DNA from 2 places in the Aliikangiella maris genome. Region 1 is predicted to be linked to the other one. Evidence: predicted binding sites of a transcription regulator. Region 1 holds the regulator's gene; the other holds the start of a gene.
The links. The regulator FliA, encoded in region 1, starts transcription of late flagellar genes. The targets are predictions, from matches to a motif close to CTAAAGTTNNNNNNNNNNCNGCCGATA.

Region 1 (10,790 bases):
GTATTAATAGGGATATTATCGGTGTGCCCATGAACCAATATCAATTGATCATTAGTATTGAGGTGCTCTGCAACCTCTTCTAATAATGGATCTGCTCCGCTATTAAGCTCATCGCTCCCTGAAGGAAAGAGCAAACTACTACGCAGATTGATGTTGATCCAGTTGGTGTCTGAATTGATTTCTGCCAGATCTTGTTTAATTAAGTCTCCCAGCGATTTGCGCAATCCGTTTTCCAGCGCTTTAAATTCTTCAACAGAGGCAAAGTTTTCAGAATCAATTTTGCCACTTTCAATATTTTCACTATCAATTTCTGGTTGTTCTTCATTATCACCTGTAATTGGTGTATTACTACGACTAATTTCACCAATTTGAATCGGCTTGTTACTGGTCGGCATTTTATCGAACGCCTGCTCTAAAGCGGTAGATATAATTTTATATTTTTGCTCATTCACTTGAGAAATTGAATACATCACCACAAAAAACGCAAACAGCAAGGTAATAAAGTCAGCATAAGAAATCAACCAGCGCCCTACTTCCTGGTTATCATCAAAAATATTTTTACGAAATCGGCGCATGACTTACTTTACTTTAGATTGCTTCACTTTAAATTCTTCACTCTAGACTCTTTACTTTTGATCACTTCACTATAGGTTACTTGACTTGATAACCACTTAGCTTACCGGCAATCACGCGCGGATTTTCACCTTCGGCAATACTGGCGATACCTTCAATAATCATTTCCCGATATTGAGATTGCTCAGCAATAATTGCGCGTAACTTGTGATAGACAGGAATAAAAAATAGGTTGGCAAAACCGACACCATAAATGGTCGCCACAAAAGCAGTCGCAATACCGCTGCCCAATAGCTCAGGATTACTCAAATTGCCCATCACATGAATTAACCCTAAAACAGCGCCGACAATACCTAAAGTCGGCGAATATCCGCCCATTGACTCATAAACTTTTGCCGCTTTTAATAGTTCTTTATCGTTAACATCTAGCTCAACATACATTGCTTCGCGAATCGCTTTGGCGTCATTGCCATCGACCAGCATATTGAGTCCTTTGAGAATAAATGGCTCAATGCTATCATCAAGTTTTTTCTCAAGCCCCAACAATCCTTCACGACGAGCCAGATTACTCCAATTAGAAATGTTGTTAATACCTTCTTGTACTGGAAGTCTTGGTGTTTTAATAACCCAACTAAAAATTCTGATTGCTGTACTGAAAGTCCGGCTATGTGATTGCAACATAACCGCACCAAAACTCCCACCAACGACGATGACAAAAGCAGCCCAATCCAGCAATGCGTCGATATGTCCGCCTTCCAGAATCTGACCACCAAAAATTGCCAAAATGGCAACAATCAGACCAAGTAGCGTTAACTTATCCATTTATTTTGCCTGCTTGATCAGCGCTCCGGTGAACTGCTCTATTGAGAGTTGATAGTCAGTTAAACCGGCTTTGGTGACCGACATTGGCATCCCATAAACAACACACGAGGCTTCATCTTGTGCCCAAATAGTCCCTCCTTGTGCTTTAATTAAGCGACTACCTTCAGTGCCATCAGATCCCATTCCTGTCAGAACAATCGCAAGTACATCGCCCTGTAAAATTTTAGATGCTGAGCCAAAGGTCACATCAACAGAGGGCGAAAATTGAATACGAGGATCAGTTGAGCGCACTTGAATTTTTGGACTGGTACTCAATCCGCTAAAAACCATTTGTTTACCGCCAGGCGCAATATAAACCGAGCCAGGTTTTAACAACATGCCATCTTCAGCTTCAACAATGTTCAATTGACATAATCCATTTAAACGAGTTGCAAATGCGCCCGTAAACGTACCAGGCATATGTTGAGTAACCGTAATGGGGTAAGGATAATTTGCCGGTAATTGCCCCAAAACTTTTTGTAATGCAACGGGGCCTCCAGTAGAAGCACCAATCGCCACCAGACGAATCTTGTGACGTACCGCCGGAATCGAACTACTGGAGCGACGAATCCCTGAGTTATTTGTTTTTGCTGATGCACTGCCAGCTGCCGCGCCTTTAACCGGTGCTTTTGTCCGCTCAGATTTAACGGCATCTGATACATCTGTCTTGTTAGGTTGCTCTAAAGGCTTGGCAGAGTGCGCTGGAAATTTTTTAGCACGTCCAATCTCTCTCAGCTTGTTTTGCAATAGTCCAACAAAACCACTACTGTCAGATGAAATAGATTCATAAGATTTCAATAAAAAATCTGTCGCCCCAGCATCGAGTGCATCGAGTGTAATTTTTGCATTTTCATAGGTAAGCGACGAAAGCATTAAAACTCTCGCGTCGCACACTTTAACAATCTGTTTTAATGCAGTAACGCCATCCATAACCGGCATTTCAACATCGAGCGTGATAACATCAGGTTGCAGTTTTTTTGCCTTATCAATTGCTTCCTGTCCATTATTGGCAACACCAATGACCTGAAAATCATCAGATGCATGCAATATCGAACCGACTCTGCGACAAAAAAACTGAGAGTCATCGACAATGAGAACTTTTATTGCCACAAAATACCTCTAGGTTGCAACGTTAGTTTTCTGATTAATAATTAAGTTGCGATTAACCAGCATAATGTTTGAGTAAAGTTGGGATATCAATGATCAACGCAATACCACCATCGCTGGTAATGGTTGCACCAGCCATACCTGGTGTACCATGCAATGACTTGCCTAGCGGTTTAATGACCACCTCTTCCTGACCGATGAGAGAATCCACCACAAAACCGACACGTTGGGTCCCAACTTGTACCAGTACAACATGTCCCTTACGATCTCTTTTACCGGGTTCGGGTGAACGTGTCAGCCATTCATTTAAAAAGAATAAAGGCAACGCTTTGTCACGCACGACAATAACCAGTTGCCCATCAACAATATTAGTTTTGGTCAGATCCAAGTGGAAAATTTCATTCACTGATGTTAATGGTAAAGCAAAAGTCTGTTCTTTCACTTTAACCATCAGGGTGGGTAAAATGGCCAATGTTAATGGTACTTTAATCATTATTTTAGTACCAACACCCATCGTTGAATCAATCGTCAATGTTCCATTTAACTGGGTTATTTTAGTCTTTACGACATCCATACCTACACCACGACCAGAAATATCAGAAATTTCTTTTTTAGTGGAGAAACCTGCCATAAAGATTAAGTTATAACATTCAGTATTGGTAAGTCGGTCAGCTTGTTCGCGATCCATTAAACCTTTTTCGACGGCAATATTTCGCAGTAAATTAGCATTCATACCTTTACCATCATCTTGAATGGCTAACATAATATGATCGCCTTCTTGCGCTGCCGATAAAATAATTTTACCGCTGCGAGGCTTACCCACTGCAACCCGTTCTTCAGGAGATTCAATACCGTGGTCGACAGAATTTCTAACTAAATGCACTAATGGATCAGCCAATGCTTCAACCAGGTTTTTGTCCAGGTCTGTTTCTTCACCAACCATTTCTAAAGAAATTTCTTTTTTCAAGCTACGCGCCAAATCGCGTACCACTCGAGGAAAACGCCCAAATACTTTTTTAATGGGCTGCATGCGGGTTTTCATAACAGCCCCTTGCAAATCGGCTGTCACTATATCGAGATTAGCAATTGCTTTGGTCAGATCTTCATCTGGATTTGCCTGCCCAAGCGTTTTCAGTCGGTTTCTTGCCAGAACCAGTTCTCCGACCATATTCATAATTTCATCAAGTCGTTTAGTATCAACTCTGACTGTTGCTTCAGTCACAGTATTACTATTCGCTTTTCGGGCACTAGGTTTTTTAGCAACAATTTTTTCATCACCACCAATGGATGATCTAGGTGGTGGCGGTGGCGGACTTGCAGCCGGTTGATAAGTGTTCGCAGGCTTTGATTTATTTGTCGATTGTCCAGTCGCAGGTGCAGGACTCGCACCAGCCTGACTACCAGAAGTTACTGTATTTTTACTAGGTCCTGCGCCAACACCGTGCAGTTCATCTAATAATGCTTCAAATTCATCTTCATCAATTAAATCAGAATCTTCTTTCTCTGAATCATTGACTGTATCATGGGTAACTGGTGGTGCTTGTTTATTTTCCGCAGCCGAAATTGGTGCACCTTTACCATGTAACTCATCTAATAACGCTTCAAATTCTTCGTCAGTAATATCATCGCTGGTGGCTTTTTGTGAATCAACATCTGTGCTGGCTGGCGCAGAAAAATCAGCAAAGTCATCAAACTCACTTTGCTGATTTGCAGGTTCAACACTTTGTTCGCTTTCAACTTGATCATTTTCACTTGTGTCACTCTCACCACCTGCCAGCTTATCAACTGAAAACTGACCTGCGCCATGCAGTTCGTCTAGTAACGCATCAAATTCATCATCGGTAATTTCGTCTGCACCAATGTCCTCATCTGTCGCTTCTTCAATAGCGCTATCTGAAGCGACAGTTTCTTCAATTAAACTGTTAAACTCATCTTCAGTAATATCATCACTGGGTGCCGATTGGCTTGCTGGTGGCGGTGCAGATTTTGAAGCAGCAACGGCATAAGTTCCAAGCTTGGCCAAAAAATCAGGATTGGCATTGGTTGGGTATTCCCCATTACGCACATCTTCAAACATTTCATTGACAATATCTAATGCCTGAAGTATGTGGTCCATTAAATCAGCATCGGCAACCCGCTCACCATTACGTAAAATATCAAAAATATTTTCTGTAATGTGGCAGATTTCTACCAATGGTTCTAACGCAAGAAATCCTGCTCCGCCCTTAACTGTATGAAAGCCTCGGAATATTCCGTTAAGCAAATCCATATCTTCGGGCTCGTTTTCCAACGCCACTAATTGTTCGGACATCGCTTCGAGGATTTCTCCAGCCTCAATCAAGAAGTCCTGTAAGATTTCCTCGTCTGCTTCAAACGACATTCACGTCCCCCTAGAATCCTAGACTAGACAGTAAGTCATCGACCTCATCCTGGCCACTGACGACATCACTACGTTTTTCTTTATTGGTTATTGGCCCTTCTACCCCTTCGACAACTCTGGGTTGTACTTTAGCTTTAGAATAACCTTCCATATTGCCAAACATTTTAATGACATTGACCATACTTTCTTCTACATTATGGACCAAAGTAATGACTTGTCGAATAACTTGTCCGGTCAAGTCTTGGTAATCTTGTGCTAATAACACTTCGGATAATTCAGCCTGTAGTTCATTAGAAGAATCTTTATTTTTAACCAGATGAGACTCAATTCTTTTACAGAGTTTTCTAAAGTCTCCCGGTTCGAGTTCGCGACGATAAAGCTTTTGCCATTCAACCAATAATTCCTGAGAATCTTTAGCAATCAGGTCAGCCATTTGGTGGCATTGCTCAACTTTATCCATCGTCTTATTGGCAGCTTCTTCGGTTTTTTCAATCACGTAGTTGAGTCGATCTTTGGCATCAGGAATTTCTGAAGCGGCTAAGTCGGTAATACGCGAGTCGAGTTGAAAATTACTCAGCGCTTCATGCAAATGACGGGTTAATTTGCCTATTTCTCGAAATAAATCTTCATCGCTGTCACGGGTTAAACTATCAAATAGTTTTTGCGCATCATCAATTTGATCGGCTTCCATATAAGCCAGCAGTTCACGGGTATTTGAAATAGCTTTTTCGAGCTGTTCTTTATCGGATAGATTCATGGATTAACTTCCTTAATCTGAACGAGATTAACCTTCAATACGCTCAAAAATTTTGCCAAGTTTTTCATTCAATGTGGCAGCAGTAAATGGTTTAACAATATAGCCATTTACACCGGCTTGAGCGGCTTCTATTATCTGCTCCCGCTTCGATTCCGCAGTGACCATCAGAACTGGCAATGACTTTAGTTTTTCATCAGCTCTCACAGCTTTCAGCAGGTCGATCCCCTGCATCCCAGGCATATTCCAGTCAGTGACCAGAAAATCAAAGTTTCCAGTTTGCAACATGGGCAGCGCCGTATTACCATCATCAGCTTCATGGGTATTGGTAAACCCAAGATCTCTTAGTAGATTTTTAATTATTCGACGCATCGTCGAAAAATCATCTACCACTAAGATTTTCATGTTCTTGTCCAAGTTATGTCTCCGTCTGGATTAATCAATAGGTTAATAATCAATAGGTTAACTATTCGGGAGTTACCCTAAATTTAGTCAAGAATAGCTATTTCTTCCAATCTTTTAATCGAGATTGCAAGCGAAGCATTGCCTGACTGTTAATTTGACTGACTCGCGACTCACTTACCTCCAGAACTTCACCAATTTCCTTAAGGTTAAGTTCTTCATCGTAGTAAAGCGCCAAAACCAACTTTTCTCTTTCAGGCAGTGATGCAATTGCACCCGCCAATGAATTTCGAAAGTCTTCTTTTTGGATTCTCTCCAGCGGAGTCATTGAACTGTCAGACAAACCTTGACTAAAATAATCTTCGGTCACGCCAAGCCCTTCAAAGTCGACCATATGACCATTACTCACATCCATTAGCATCTGGCGATATTCCTCGACTTCAACACCGAGTGCAGCAGCCACTTCAGTATCTCGTGCATCCCTTCCGGTACGCTGTTCTATTTCCTGTATAGCTTTGGCGATAGCTCGTGAATTTTTATGAACTGAGCGGGGAACCCAGTCACCGCGACGAATTTCGTCGATCATTGCGCCACGAATACGAATACCGGCGAAAGTCTCAAAACTCGCCCCTTTGGTTTCGTCAAAATTAGATTGGGCTTCTAACAAGCCAAGCATGCCAGCCTGCAGCATATCTTCTAGTTGTACACTGGCAGGTAATCTTGCGAGTAAATGATGAGCGATACGCTTAACCAGCGGTGCATATTTTGCCGCGAAATCATCTTGCTGAATACGACGGTATGTATCTGCTCCAGTCACGCGAATACCCTTACATTAAGCAAATGCCTGTCTTGAATAGCGATATGTTGAAAACACGCCATAAAAAAATCGATGTTTTTCAAACATTGCTGTTTATTAAATGGTTGAAGGTAAAAACACTGCATTTGATTTATATTAATACTTCTAAAATTTTAAACGAATTCTGTTTTGGTGACATAATTGTGATTAACTCAATCAACGAGTCATCAATTAATCGATCACACCCTATATTTATAACGCATTATTTTAAAATAATGCTCATTTATTAAAATTCCACTACATTGCTTTGGATACCAGACGTTCCATAAAAAACTCAATATGCCCGCTGGCATCTCGTGGCATAGGCCAGTTCTGAACCTTTTTCGCCAGGCTCTTAATGGCTATCGACGCTGGACTACGTGGAAAGGCATCAACTAATGCTTTTTGTTTTTTCACCGATTTTCGAACATTCTCATCAAAAGGAATTGACCCCAAATAGTCCAAAGTCACATCTAAAAATCGATTACACACGCCGTTTAACTTGGCAAATAATTCGCGTCCTTCCTGACTGGTATGAACCATATTCGCTAACACATGAAAGCGCACAATATTGTGATCCCGATTTAGCACTTTCATCAACGCATAAGCATCAGTAATTGACGTTGGCTCATCACATACCACAGCAATTACATCTTGCGATGCGCGGGTAAAACTAACCACCATATCGGTAATACCTGCTGCGGTATCGACGATTAAAAAATCAAGATTTTTACCAATTTCACTAAATGCCTGAATAATGCCAGCATGTTCCATCACCGACAGCTCAGCCATGTTTTTAGTCCCAGATGATGCCGGTACAATTTGCAACCCATGGGGAGCTTCTAACACAATATCGCGCAATTCACATTCACCCGAGAGCACATGAGATAAATTTTTGCGAGTTGACAGGCCCAATAGCACATCAACGTTGGCCAATCCCAAATCGGCATCCAGCAGCATCACCTTATATCCTTGCTGACTTAACGCCATGCCCAGATTGACAGATACGTTAGTCTTACCAACACCACCTTTACCACCAGTAATAGCTATCACTTTAACCGGCTTGCCAGCACCGGAATTTGAAGGTGAAATATCAATAATCTGGTTCAAAAACATACTCTCCTGAAAACCCACTGGACAGTCAAAATATTCCGTCGTATATCACTTAAATATTAATTACTTAAGCATAGAACATTTTCTTGTCTTTGCGCTTTCTGTTTACTAAAAAAAGTCAATTACGCAGAGTGCAGCAAATCAACTGATTGCGCCAAAGCCCAATCATCAACTTCGCGTTCATAACGATTCGCCAAAGACACAGCTTTTGAGACTAACTGGTGGCTTTTCGCTAATCGAATATCTTCGGGAATACGCTGCCCATCGGTGGTAAACAGCAGCGGAATGTGCGCATGTATAACAACACTTAATAACTCACCCAGACATGCCGCTTCGTCCATTTTGGTCACAATAATGCCATCAGGTGAATAATTTTCGAACAATGCAAGTGATTGTTGCAAAACTTTACCCTGACTAGCAGCGGACATCAGTAAAATTCGATGAATGACCGATGAGCTTTGTGCTAACACTTTAAGCGGTTCAGCTAAATTTTCATCGCAACCCGAAATACCAGCGGTATCGATTAATACCAGTTTTTTTCGATGAAACTTGCTAATAACCGCATCTAAATCCTGTTTTTGTGACACTTTAACCGTTGGCAGTTGCAGCAATCGACCAATTGAAGCCAGCTGTTCTTGTGCCGAAATTCGATAATTATCGGTGGTAATTAACGCAACAGAATCGGCACCATGCTTGATGACGAAACGCGCTGCCAGCTTGGCAATCGTCGTGGTTTTACCAACACCAGCAGGCCCCATAAAGGCATAAATACCGCCTTTTTCCAATAGATTATCGGTTGCAACAGGAACCGATTTAGCCAAAACAGCCAGTAAATGTTGCCAAACACACTCCACATCTTGCTCGGCTTTTATCTGGGGTAACAGCCCACTGATAAGGTGATGATCTAAACCAATTTTTGATAAGCGGCGGGCCATCATGGCACTTAGCGGGTTTCGCTCAGCATTGCGGTCCCAGGCCAGCCCTCGTAGCTGCTCTGACATCATTGAGCGCATCAGCTCTAATTCTTCTTTCATCGCTTTTAAACTGGGATCGAGACTCCATTCAACCCGATTTTTGCGCGGAGCCGACTCAGTTTTAGCAACACTTGGCTCAACCTCCTCGGTCGCAAATGCAGGCGCAGCGAGTGGCCGCTTCACATCATCACCAAAGCTCTCTTTAGCACTCACCCTAAGACGGCTAGATAACTGACTGCGCTCACTGAATGCGGATAAATCATTCTGTTTAGCCGATTGCTGTTGTTGATTGGCTAAAAAGCCAGATAATTGACTAACTGCCGCTTTTGCAATTGAAACTTTCTCTTCGGCAGATGCGTTTTTAGCAGAGTTTTCTAACTCAGTATTGGGGACACTACTTAAATGACTTTTGCCTGATTGACTTTTGCCTGATGACGGTTTGCTACCAAAATTTGGCACGGGGTTAGATTGTATGCTCGCTGATGAATTATCACTTAACGCTTGGGCATGGCTTGTCTGCGCCTGACCAACAAAATCCCCACCAGCCATTTGGCGAGCAAATGATTGCCCACTGCCATTAGCCACTTTCACCTGTGGTAATTCTCGTTCTTGCTCTGCCAGTTTTTCACGCATTAAGTCAGCATCGTAATCCAGTGCAGCAATTATCTCGACACCGCCTTCAACCTTTTTATTTGATAAAATAGCAGCATCTTCACCAAACTCTTCGGTCACTTCTCTCAGTGCAGCACGGATATTACTGGCATAAAAACGTCTGATTTTCATTCGCTCATTCTCACCCAAAGTTGCGTTGACAATCGGTTAACTTCAGTGATTTTGCATCACCAGATTGATACCATTGCCCGACACCAAATTTCCATCAATATTTGTACGGCAAGTTTGTTGGTGACTATGCAAGAGTGCAACAAACGCTGACAAATTATCGACGCTTTAACCACATCGAGGGGCGGTGATGCCGCGTTACTTTTCCTTAATTTGAATTTCCAACGGTTGCGATGACTTTGATTTGTTTGTTATCGGGAATCTCCTGATAACTCAAAACATGCAATCCTTTAATTCCAAAACGGGCAAACTTGGCTAAAGAAGGTCGCAATGCTGGCGCAGTCAAGAGTATTGCTGGTTGACCTGCCGCTTCCTGTTGGGCGACGACATCTTTTAGTGAAGATTGAATACGATCGGCTAAACCCGGTTCAATTCCAACTTCACCACCCCCTGTTGTTAATGACTGTTGCAATATCTGTTCCAAGTCGGGAGAAAGTGTAACAACAGGAATTTCTGGCGCTAACCCATTGATATTTTGTACAATTAAGCGACTTAACGCGATTCTGACAGCACTGGTTAAAACGGCGGGATCTTGACTCCTGTTGGAAAACTCTGCCAATGTTTCGGCGATGGTTCGCATATCTTTTAGTGGTACTTGTTCGACTAACAGGCTTTGTAATACCTTAACCAACGTGCCTAGTGAAATATTATCAGGCACTAAAGTTTCAGCCAATTTAGGTGCTGACTTGGCCAAACCTTTTAGCATTTGCTCGGCTTCTTCATGTCCAAAAAGCTCAGCCGCATGATTTTGAATTAAATGGCTTAAATGCGTTGCAATCACTGTGCTGGCATCGACAACCGTATAGCCCAGCGCTTGTGCATTATCCTTTTGATCACTATTGATCCACACTGCCTCCAGGCCAAATGCCGGATCATGAGTTGCTATCCCTTCAAGACTGCCAAAAACCTGTCCAGGATTAATCGCCATTTCTTTATCAGGATAAACCTCTG
Region 2 (10,790 bases), on a different contig from region 1:
ATCCAGTCTCAGCAATTAGAGGTGCAGTCGGCAACGGCCAACTTTAATAATTATGAGAGCTATTTGACTCAAGCAAAAAGGGTTGATGGTTTGCTTGCTGATAGTGATAGCGGTATCAATAATGCGATTCAGAATTTTTTTACAGCGCTACAAGGCGTGGTCAATGATCCTGCTTCAATTCCGGCTCGACAAGTATTAAAAAGTGAATCTGAAATGATGGTTGCTCGGTTTGATTTGGTGCATGCACAATTAGAAACTCAAATTTCAGAAATCAATGGTAGTATTGATTCGATTGCCAAAGAAATTTCAACATTAGCCAGTTCGATAGCCAATTTAAATAATCAGATTGCCGGCTCTCCTGGAAATTTTCCACCAGATTTATTAGATCAGCGAGATCGTCAAATTGTTCGCTTAAGTGAACTGGTTGCGGTACAAACACTACAACAATCTGATGGTAGCGTAAATGTGTTTATTGGGACCGGGCAAGCATTAGTGGTGGGCAGTTTGGCTAACGAACTCACATCGGTAGTTGATCCGTTAGATCCCCGTAGTCGCAAATTAAATATTACTTCAGGATCATCAAGCATTGATATAACCCGAAATGTAAAAGGGGGAGAAATTGGTGGATTACTCGACACGGTTAATGAAATTATAGAACCCGCCTTTTATACCTTGGGCCGTGTTGCGATGGGGATTTCTAGTACCTTTAATGCACAACATCAACTGGGAATGGATCTGAATAATGAATTGGGGGGTAACTTTTTTACCGATATTAATGAATCAAGTTTAGAGCTTTCTCGCGTAATTAGTGGTAGAAATAATACTGGCAATGCGGCAGTCAGTTTAACCATTGATGATCCTTCGCTACTTCGTGATGCTAACTATCAACTTTATTTTTCTGGTGGTAATTATCAATTAATCGATCAAACTACTGAAACTACTTTAGCTACATTTGCCCCGCCAGCGGTATTACCAGATTCAGTTCAAATTGCGGCAGAAGGTTTTACGATTAATTTTTTATCAGGCGTGCCGAATAATGCCGATGCTTTCGAGTTGCAACCCGCCCGAAATTTTGCGCGTGATTTTGATGTATTAATTTCCAATGCGGAGCAAATTGCCGCCGCGTCGCCAATACGCGGTGAACAAGCAATTAGTAACATCGGCTCCGGTGCAATTAAATCAATTAATGTAACTGACACAACAACGGCTCAGTTTACGACAACGCCAGGAAATTTAGCTCCGCCCATTCGCATTGAATTTGATGCAACGCCGGGTGAATTTTCAGTTTATGATATGACAACGGGATCTCCGGTGTTAATTGCTGGTGGTTTAACGGGGTTTGTTGCAAATCAGGAAAATAATATGTTGGCACTAGCTGGCGCACCATTTAATACTTATGGCTATGAAATAACATTGGATGGGGCTCCGCAGCCTGGCGATACCTTTGATATTAATTACAATACTAATGGCAGTGGTAACAATGACAATATTACCCGACTGGGCGACTTACAGTTTGCCAATACATTAGATAACGGCAATGCCAATTTTCAACAGGCATTTGGGCGAATTGTCGCGAGCGTTGGGGTGAAAACTCAGTCAGCACAAATTAAGCGAGATGCCGCAGAAAGTTTATTGTTTCAGGCTAATGAGCGTAAAGAAAGTGTTTCGGGTGTTAACCTAGATGAAGAAGCGGCCGATCTGATTAAGTTTCAACAAGCTTATGAAGCTTCGGCACAAGTCATTAATGTTGCTAGAACTTTATTTCAAACGGTATTAGATTCAGTGCGCTGATGAGTGTGAAACATCGAAAAAATAATGCATTAAAGCACTGTCAGTCGCGTATCAAAGATAAAAGCTTTACTGATTAATACTTGGCAAGTTGAGTGCGTTTTTAGCGTGGTTAACTGAATTGATTTTAATGGTAAATAGTTTAGCGCAATGAGCAAAACGCAATAAGCAGAACGTAATGAGCAAAATGTAATGAGAATCTCAACTACCCAAATGACCAATGCTGGTGTCAGAGAAATGCTGTTGCGCCAGGCTGAGCTTCAATATACCCAATTACAGTTAGCGACGCAAAAACGGGTGCTGACACCGTCGGATGATCCGGTTGCTGCGACTTCGATTAGCTTTTTACAAACTGAAATTTCTCAACTGGAACAATTTAATGTCAATGGTGATGCGGCTAAAGCGAGTAACGAATTAGAGGAAAGCGTTTTAACGGGGACTACGGATATTTTATTTCGTATTCGTAGTTTAATGGTGAATATGGGGAATGGTACCTATGGCAAGGAGGAAATTGGCAGTATTGCTGTCGAAATTAATGAGCGCCTTGGGCAACTATTTGGTTTGGCTAATACACAAAATTCTAACGGAGACTATTTGTTTGCAGGCAGTAAAGTCAAGTCACAGCCTTTTGTGCGCGATGCCAATAACAATGTTATTTATAACGGGGATCAAAATCAGCGTGTGATTCGAGTCAGTAGTGGTGTTATAACGCCGGTTTCTGATCCCGGGTTTGATGTTTTTATGAATATCAAAAATGGTAACGGTAAATTTGTCACCGGTTCAAATGCAGCAAATACTGGAACAGGATTAATGAATACCGGCAGCTATCAGGCGCCACCCGCATTTTTAGCAGAGCCTTACACGATTACTTTTGGGGTGAATGCCAGTGGTGTCAAAACTTATACTGTCACTGGAGATACCTCAGGGAGCACCATTATTGCTGCAACACCCTGGCAAGAAGGCGATGCGATTAGTTTTAACGGTATTACCACCAGTATTTCTGGTCAACCAGAGGCTGGTGATACATTTAGTATAACGCCAAGTTCAGCCGAAGACTTATTTAGTACGATTCAATCGGTTATTGATGCAGCGGAAGCATTTGTCGATACGCCAGCAGCACGCGCGCATTTTGCCAACGTGATTAATTCTGCGCAGGAAACACTCGATCAGCAAATGGAAAATATTGATGTCGTGCGCGGTAAAATCGGGAGCCGACTAAATGCGATTGAATCTGAAAATAACAGTAACTTATCGTTGCTTGTTACCAGCAAGTCGGCGCTTTCCGATGTGCAGGATTTAGATGTGGTTGAAGCCTCGACACGATTTTCACAACAACTGGTTATTTTAGAAGCCGCCCAAGCTTCTTTTGTACGCGTACAAGGATTAAATCTGTTTAACTTTTTATAAGAATTATTTGATATTTTTTCTATTTTAAGTGCGCAATTATTAATCGATGGGGCTATACGAGGGGTTAAAAAAACAAATTCATTGCGGTATAGTGGATGTTATGATTAATTAACTTTGAGAATTGAATGCCTGTTTCTTACCGTCAGTTACAATCGTTTGATGCGCCTAAGTATCGTGAAATCCGTTTACAAAGCTTGCGAGAAAATCCCGACGTGTTCGAGGCCGATTACTATTTTGAATCGCAGCAACCACAACTGACCTTTGAAAAGCGTTTAATTGAGAAAGATACCGACTCATTTATTGTTGGCGCTTGGCTACATGATCAACTGATTGGCATTTGTACTTTTGTTAATAAAAATAATGAAGCAATTCATGGCGCGGGTACATTAATTCAAATGTTTGTGAAATCAGCATTTCGTCGCCAGGGAATTGGTTTGGCACTGGTCAATTATTTTGTCCAGCAAGTGATTGACGATGGACGCAATCAACAAATAATACTGGCTGTAAGCCCTGATAACTATTTAGCAAAACAACTATATCATAAGGCGGGTTTTCGCTTATTACGTCAACAAGCCGTACCTCGGCTCGATATTTTTTACCGAAAAATCGACGATAAACAATAGCTGATTATGGTGGGCTTTTTGATAAGTGTTGATTACCGCTGTTTAATTTAATTGGTTGCTGAAAATAACTTACGTGCACTGATAGCGCACGGGGCAAAGCCCATTGATGACCAAAATTGATGTGCCATTTGATTATTGGCGGTATAAGTACACTCGGCATATTCAATCCCTATTTCCTGAAAACAGGCAATGACCTGATTAACTAAATTGCGAGCATGTTGTTGGTGGCGATATGCGGGGTCGACCCATAGTAATTGAATGATACCTTTCAATTGGAGTTTGAGTAGACCGTTATCGTTAATGGTGCTTGATGCCAATATGAAGCCGACGGGTTTATCGATATTTTGTGCGACTAGAAACAGGGAGTTAGGGTTGGCAAATTCATTTTCCAGCCAGCGCTGAATATTTAATTGAAAATGTTCATGGAGCACCAGTTCGCCACTGTCTTCATGTTGCTGCAGAGCGATTGTCCATTGGGTAATTTGTTGTAAGTCAGTTAAGTTTGCTTGTCTGATTGAATGCATACATCAGCTAACATTTGATGATGAGGGATGATGGTTATTATAAGCTTTAATGGCGTTGTGTGCCTTATGTAAATTGATACTGGCTTTAATTGATCCCGATTTTTCTTTAATTATGGCTGCTCTGACTTTTTGATCCGTCTCATCGATGGACTTTTTTATTGATAACATATCATTAATGTTGTTTACACCAGCGTTATTGGTATCATTGGCCGATTGATTAAAAAAATTCTCTAGTACTTGTTGGCGAATAACCGTTTTTTCTGCCACATTGTCCCAGTTGGCATTTTCAACTTCACCCAATATTTGCTGATTCAGGGTGAATATTTGCTGGCAGAAGTGATTCATCAATAAGTTATCTCTTTATTTAATAGGTTGAGCTTTATTTATTTAACTCTTCAAGTGCTTGCTCTCGAATTCCATCCCAGGCTTCTTTGACTTGTTGCATAATTTTAAGCACGTCATTGAGCTTATTCTCATCATTTTCAATATTTGCCGCTACTAAAGTTACGGTGCAATAATCATAAAGTGCGTCGAGATTACTGGCAATTTCGCCACCTTTTTCATGATCGAGGCTGCCACGCAACCCTCCAATAATTGAGATTGCCCAACTGATATGTTGACCTTTTTCTGCGACTTTATTATTTTTCAGAAAAAATTTCGCCCGATTAATTTTTTCAATCGCACCGTCTATCAACATTTGAATCAAGCGGTGAGGGTCAGCATTTTCGACCCCGGTAGTTGCACTCATCGATGTATATGCTGATGCACCTGTTAGTCCCATTTTTCAACCTCATCTATATTATTTGAGAATTAACCATCATTCATGTAACGACGTTAATCGTGTTAATTACTCTTTTTTACCGGAAAATCCGGGTAAATTTGCAAACTGTTGTGCGATATAACTCTGTGTACTGTTCATTTGCGCCACGATTGCATCCATGGTGGCAAACTGCTTCGTTAGGCGCAGCTCTAGTTGTTCAATTCTGACGGCCAGACTGATTCGTTCTTCGGCAATTTTATCGATTTGCTCATTCAATGCTGCTTCGCGGGTGGTGATGATGCCATCAATCCCCGTATAATTGTCGATTAAATCTCTAAGTTGGGTAGCAAATCCGTCATCGCCAGCAAACAGTTCATCCAGCTTTTCAAAGTCACTGTTAACGACTGAATCGAGTGTATCGCTGTCAATTTCCAGTTGGCCACTTTGCGTTGTTGAAATACCAATCGATGATAAAGTATTAAATGAACTGGTGGCCGAATTGATCTTTGTAGACAGCAAGTTACGTATTTGAGAATCTGCCTGGCGCAGCGTGTAATCACCAACCAGCAATCCAGGTTGATCCGTATTGGCAGAACCTAATTGTTTGGTGACTTCAATAAAAGCATTAAATGCATCGACAAATCCAGTGATGAGAGATTTGGTCCCATCGGTATCCAGTTTGATATCCAGAGTTTCAGTTGTACCAACGGCATTGGCCTTGCTAACATCAATAGTGACGTCTTGAATGATATCGGTAAATTTGTTGGTTTTACTGGTTGCGGTTAAGCCGTCTATTTTAATCGATGCATCATCGGCGGGGCGTGTAGCGACTCCTGGTGCTAAATCGGCTAGTGCGGCATCACCAGTGTAACTGATAACCAAATCATTACCGGCACCAGTGGTTGATGAATTAAACGTTAATACACTGCCGGTATCGATACCGTCAGAAACATTATTCAGTAAGTTAACGGAGACTAAATTATCATTACCGGTCGCATCGTTAATTTTGTCACGAATGGCTTCCAAATCATCCGTCGCTGAAACGTCTACATCAAAGGTATTGACACCAACAGTAAAGGTCAATTTGCCACCTGTACCAAATGTGGTGGTTGCACCACCCGTAAAAATAGAGGTTTCATGCTTGCTGCCAACGGCCAGTTTTTCGACTTCTATGGCATATGAGCCGGGTGTAGCCGTTGATGAAGCGGTTGCTTGAAAATAGCTGCTATCGGAGATGGTAACTTTTCGCTGTGCATAATTAGAACTCAAACTTAAACTGAGTGCGGCTGATTTTAATTCATCTAAAGCAGAATTAAGCGAGCCCAGACCACTTAACGTCAGCGTGACATCAGTTTCCAGCCTATCAAGACTGTTCTTTTTGGGCGTTTCTTCGGCAGTGACCAAAGCATCAACGATGCTTCTCACATCGAGCCCCGATCCTAGTCCGCCAATGCTGATTAATCCCATGATGTTTACCTGCTGGTTAATCGTTAATGTCAGAAAGATGATAGTCTTTTTTTAAAACTGTCTTTCTAACGCTTGTGTCGTTAAAAATTACTTGAAACATAATTTTTACAAATGGGCAGCAGATTTAAGATATAGCTGTCCCTTTAGCTCAATTCGCGTGAGCTAAAAAAATCATGTTTGAACCAATTTTTAAAGCAACTTTTTATAGCAACTTCTAAAATAACGTCTTAAAGTAAAAGCAATTACTGCGCCAAAATAGCTGGTTTAAATTAGAGGAGGCAGACCTCCTCAATTTAAACCTTCTCCTGAAGTAAAATTCCGCTATTACCAAAATCTTCTTCATTGAGTTCCTTCAACCGTTTCGATAAGTTGATTAACTCTTCAGGCGGAAACTGTCTGATTAACTCATCGGTTTCTCGATCAATAACCCTAACAATGGTTACTCCCAGTTCATCATCAACTTTAAATTGCAAGCTTCGATCAATACTTTGAGTGAATTGTTGAAATTCCTCTATTTGTGATTGAACTGAATCTGTCAATTTTACTGTCTTTTCCTCTTTTGCTACTTTTTGATTATCCACGTTGAGCGGTGTTACATTATCACTGCGAGAAACTTCCTGTACTTCAACTTTGGATAATTCACTACTTTTAGAAGGCGCAATATTGCTCGATTGCGGCAAACCTCTGCCACTATCCACCTGAGGCGGTTGAAAGTTGCCTGACAAATTATAAATAGCCATAGCAATTTACCTTTTTAGAGCAAATGAGAAAGTCAGCCAAAGCCAACTTTCTCGCCAAACGTTAATCATTCGATAAACGCCTACCATTAACTTACTGTAGTAGTGACAGTACTGACTGACTTGAAGCGTTTGCCTGTGCCAATACTGATAACCCAGCTTGTTGCAGTACCTGATTTTTAGACAGGTTTGCTGTTTCAGACGCAAAGTCTGTATCACGGATACGTGAACGTGCAGCCGAAGTATTTTCGATAATGCTACCCAGGTTAGCGATTGTTGAACCTAGTCGGTTTTGGATCGCACCAAGATTAGCCCGCTGAGAATCGATTTTTTGAATCGCAGCATCAACGACTGCTAATGCTGATTGCGCACCAGAATACGTTGAAATATCGACACTTTGGATTGAGCTGAAGCTACTGGTTGAAGAAGCTGCAGCAAAAACCTCAGTACTGGCTGTTGCCGTGGTGATTTGACCTTTAGAACTTGATAAAGAAATTGTTCCAACGGTATTACCAATGATAGTACCACCTTCAGTCAGAGTATCTGTTCCAATGGTGATCGAATCATTACCGGCTGTTGCGTTGGCAAAAGCTGAAAGCGCGATATCTCGGCCGTCAGTTGTTGACAAAGTTAAACTGGAAAGATTGTTTGGATCAGAAAATGAAGCCGTAACTCCAGATGAAGATGATGAACCGTTGATAGCAGCAGCAATCGCGGTCAAATCATTCGCATTGGTAACAGTGGCGGCAATCGCACTACCGTTTAATGTGAAGCTGACATTTCCCGCGGCAGTCAATCCAGATAATGTGGTCGAGTTACTGGCGGTTGCAGTAATTCCAATTCCACTGGCTGCGGTATTGATTGCAGTGGCAATATCTGCCGCACTGGCATTGGCTGCATAACTGATATTGGCTACTGTACCACCTTCAAGTGTAGTTAATGACAAATCAGTTTCGGCCGCGATACCATTAGCAACGGTAGAAACAGTGGTTCCTAAAATTGAGCCACCAGCACTGGTTAACACGTTACTACCTAAAGCAGTTGCTTTGGCACTGGCAACGGTAACCGAAATGGTTTCATTGGCTTGTGCACCGACCTGAATATTTTTGGCTGAGAAAGTACCGTCTAGTAATTTGGTACTACCAAAACTGGTAGTATCAGCGATACGACCCAGCTCGGTTACCAGCGCAGTAACCTCAGATTGAAGTGCCGCACGCTCTGAAGTACCGTTAACATCTGATGCTGACTGGATAGACAGGTCACGAATACGTTGCAGAATGTTGGTCGATTCCTGCAATGCACCCTCAGCAGTTTGCGCTAAAGAGATACCATCATTTGCGTTTCGAATTGCCACGCCCAGACCATTAATCTGAGAAGTTAAGCTATTTGAAATCTGCAAACCCGCAGCATCATCACGTGCACTGTTGATACGTAAACCAGTAGACAGTCGTTGAAAAGTTGTTTGAAGTGCTTCGTTTGTTTTTGATAAAGATCGTTGTGCGCCAATAGACGACACATTAGTTTGAATAACATTACCCATGATAAATCTCCTAAACCTTTGATATTCAATAAATTTGAAATTACAAAGTGCTTAAAAAATAGATAGCTTTCGCCATCCGCGTCTTGTGTGAAAAGCAAGCCTGAGAAACCTGTTTTTCCAGGACAGATTAAGGTTTCAAAAGAGGTGAAGTCTGAGAAAAATCATCGCCTGAGAAACAATCATTTGTCCGACCGCATATTGCTGAGAACAATTTGCGTTCACAGATTGTATCGGCGCTGAAAATGGCGACTTTATTTTTTCGACAAAAAATTTCTGAAAAGTTTTATTCAAAAACTTAATGTATTGATTTTTAAGGCATAAACAAGGGGCTGTAAATTACAGACCCTTGTCAGATGCGCCTAAAGTTGTCGTACGGTAGGGGCTCTATTAGCGGTCATGGTTCTACCCTTGGAGTAGAGATAATACAGATTGACTGGAAGCATTGGCTTGCGACAGGATTGAGAGTCCTGCTTGTTGCAATACCTGGCTTTTTGATAACTCGGCAGTTTCCGCCGCATAGTCCGTGTCTCTGATCCGTGAACGGGCTGCTGAGGCGTTTTCGATAATACTACCCAGATTTGATATCGTGCTGGAGAAGCGATTTTGTACCGCACCCAAATCAGCTCGCTGAGAATCGATTTTCTGAAGTGAGGCATCCAATACCGCTAAGGCAGACTGCGCACCGGCATAAGTTGAAATATCAATACTCTCGACCGAACTAAAACTACTGGTCGAGGTAGCATTAGGGAAAGCCTCTGTACTGGCAGTGGCCGTAGTAATCTGGCCTTTAGAACTTTCCAGTGAAACAGTTCCCACTACATTACCAATAATCGTTCCCCCTTCAGTCAGGGTGTTGCCGCCAATGGTGATCGAGTCATTACCGGCGGTTGCATTGGCAAAGGCTGATAAGGCAATATCACGACCGTCAGTGGTTCTTAAGGTAAGAGTCGACAGGTTATTAGGGTTGGCAAAAGTGGCAGTGACACCGGTTGCCGTTGATGAGCCATTAATTGCCGCTGCAATTGCCGTTAAGTCATTGGCATTAGTGATGGTTGCCGCGATAGCACTCCCATTGAGTGTAAAGGTCACATCACCTGCCGCCGTTAAACCTGTCAGCGTTGTTGAGTTAGAAGCAGTTGCGGTAATACCGATTCCGTTAGCGGCGTTGTTAATTGCCGTCGCAATATCCGCAGCACTGGCATTAGCCGGATAACTGATATTAGATACTGTACCCCCTTCGGCGGTGGTTAAGGCTAAATCAGTCTCTGCGGCTACCCCGTTAGCAACAGTTGAAACCGTTGTGCCCAGGATTGAGCCTGAAGCAACTAGTATATTGCTGCCAAGCGCGGTTGCACGGGCATCCGAGATGCTCACCGAAATGGTTTCGTTGGCTTGGGCACCAACCTGAATATTTCGCGCACTGAAAGTGCCATCAAGTAATTGGGTGCTACCAAATCGAGTCGTTTCAGCGATTCGTCCTAATTCTTGAATTAATTGAGTCACTTCTGATTGTAAGGCTGCCCGTTCTCTGGGGCCATTAACATCAGAAGCCGACTGGATCGACAAATTACGGATACGTTGCAGAATGTTGGTTGATTCCTGCAAAGCCCCTTCAGCAACCTGAGCCAGAGAAATACCGTCATTGGCATTACGTGAGGCAACGGTTAAACCATTAATTTGCGAGGTTAAGCCATTAGAAATTTGCAATCCGGCTGCATCGTCTTTGGCACTGTTAATTCTAAGGCCAGAAGAAAGACGCTGAAAGGTTGTCGCCAGATTACCGTTAACATTAATTAAATTACGCTGGGCATTCAGTGAAGAAACATTTGTTGATAATACGTTTCCCATTTTATTAACTCCTAATCTATTGACTCAGAAACAACATGCGGTCAGAGGTAAAAATGCTGTTCGTGAGTAAAAAATTAAATAAAAAATAATTGGGAA

Region 2: a site for FliA is predicted at 9,075-9,101, ahead of ABVT42_RS11605 (flagellin N-terminal helical domain-containing protein). Genes of this name have one in related genera too.

The regions. Positions count from the first base shown of each region.
Region 1 covers NZ_JBFDAH010000007.1:167,933-178,722, forward strand. Annotated here, with positions in the region: gene ABVT42_RS08680 (flagellar motor protein MotB) at 1-575, opposite strand, end outside; gene ABVT42_RS08685 (flagellar motor protein) at 652-1,395, opposite strand; gene ABVT42_RS08690 (protein-glutamate methylesterase/protein-glutamine glutaminase) at 1,396-2,544, opposite strand; gene ABVT42_RS08695 (chemotaxis protein CheW) at 2,597-4,921, opposite strand; gene ABVT42_RS08700 (protein phosphatase CheZ) at 4,932-5,678, opposite strand; gene cheY (chemotaxis response regulator CheY) at 5,706-6,080, opposite strand; gene ABVT42_RS08710 (RNA polymerase sigma factor FliA) at 6,178-6,894, opposite strand; gene ABVT42_RS08715 (MinD/ParA family ATP-binding protein) at 7,171-8,022, opposite strand; gene flhF (flagellar biosynthesis protein FlhF) at 8,148-9,782, opposite strand; gene flhA (flagellar biosynthesis protein FlhA) at 9,988-10,790, opposite strand, start outside.
Region 2 covers NZ_JBFDAH010000010.1:161,429-172,218, reverse strand. Annotated here, with positions in the region: gene flgK (flagellar hook-associated protein FlgK) at 1-1,791, shown strand, start outside; gene flgL (flagellar hook-associated protein FlgL) at 1,981-3,195, shown strand; gene ABVT42_RS11635 (GNAT family N-acetyltransferase) at 3,321-3,818, shown strand; gene ABVT42_RS11630 (GNAT family N-acetyltransferase) at 3,866-4,342, opposite strand; gene ABVT42_RS11625 (hypothetical protein) at 4,346-4,687, opposite strand; gene fliS (flagellar export chaperone FliS) at 4,722-5,123, opposite strand; gene fliD (flagellar filament capping protein FliD) at 5,190-6,569, opposite strand; gene ABVT42_RS11610 (flagellar protein FlaG) at 6,863-7,309, opposite strand; gene ABVT42_RS11605 (flagellin N-terminal helical domain-containing protein) at 7,401-8,846, opposite strand; gene ABVT42_RS11600 (flagellin N-terminal helical domain-containing protein) at 9,249-10,694, opposite strand.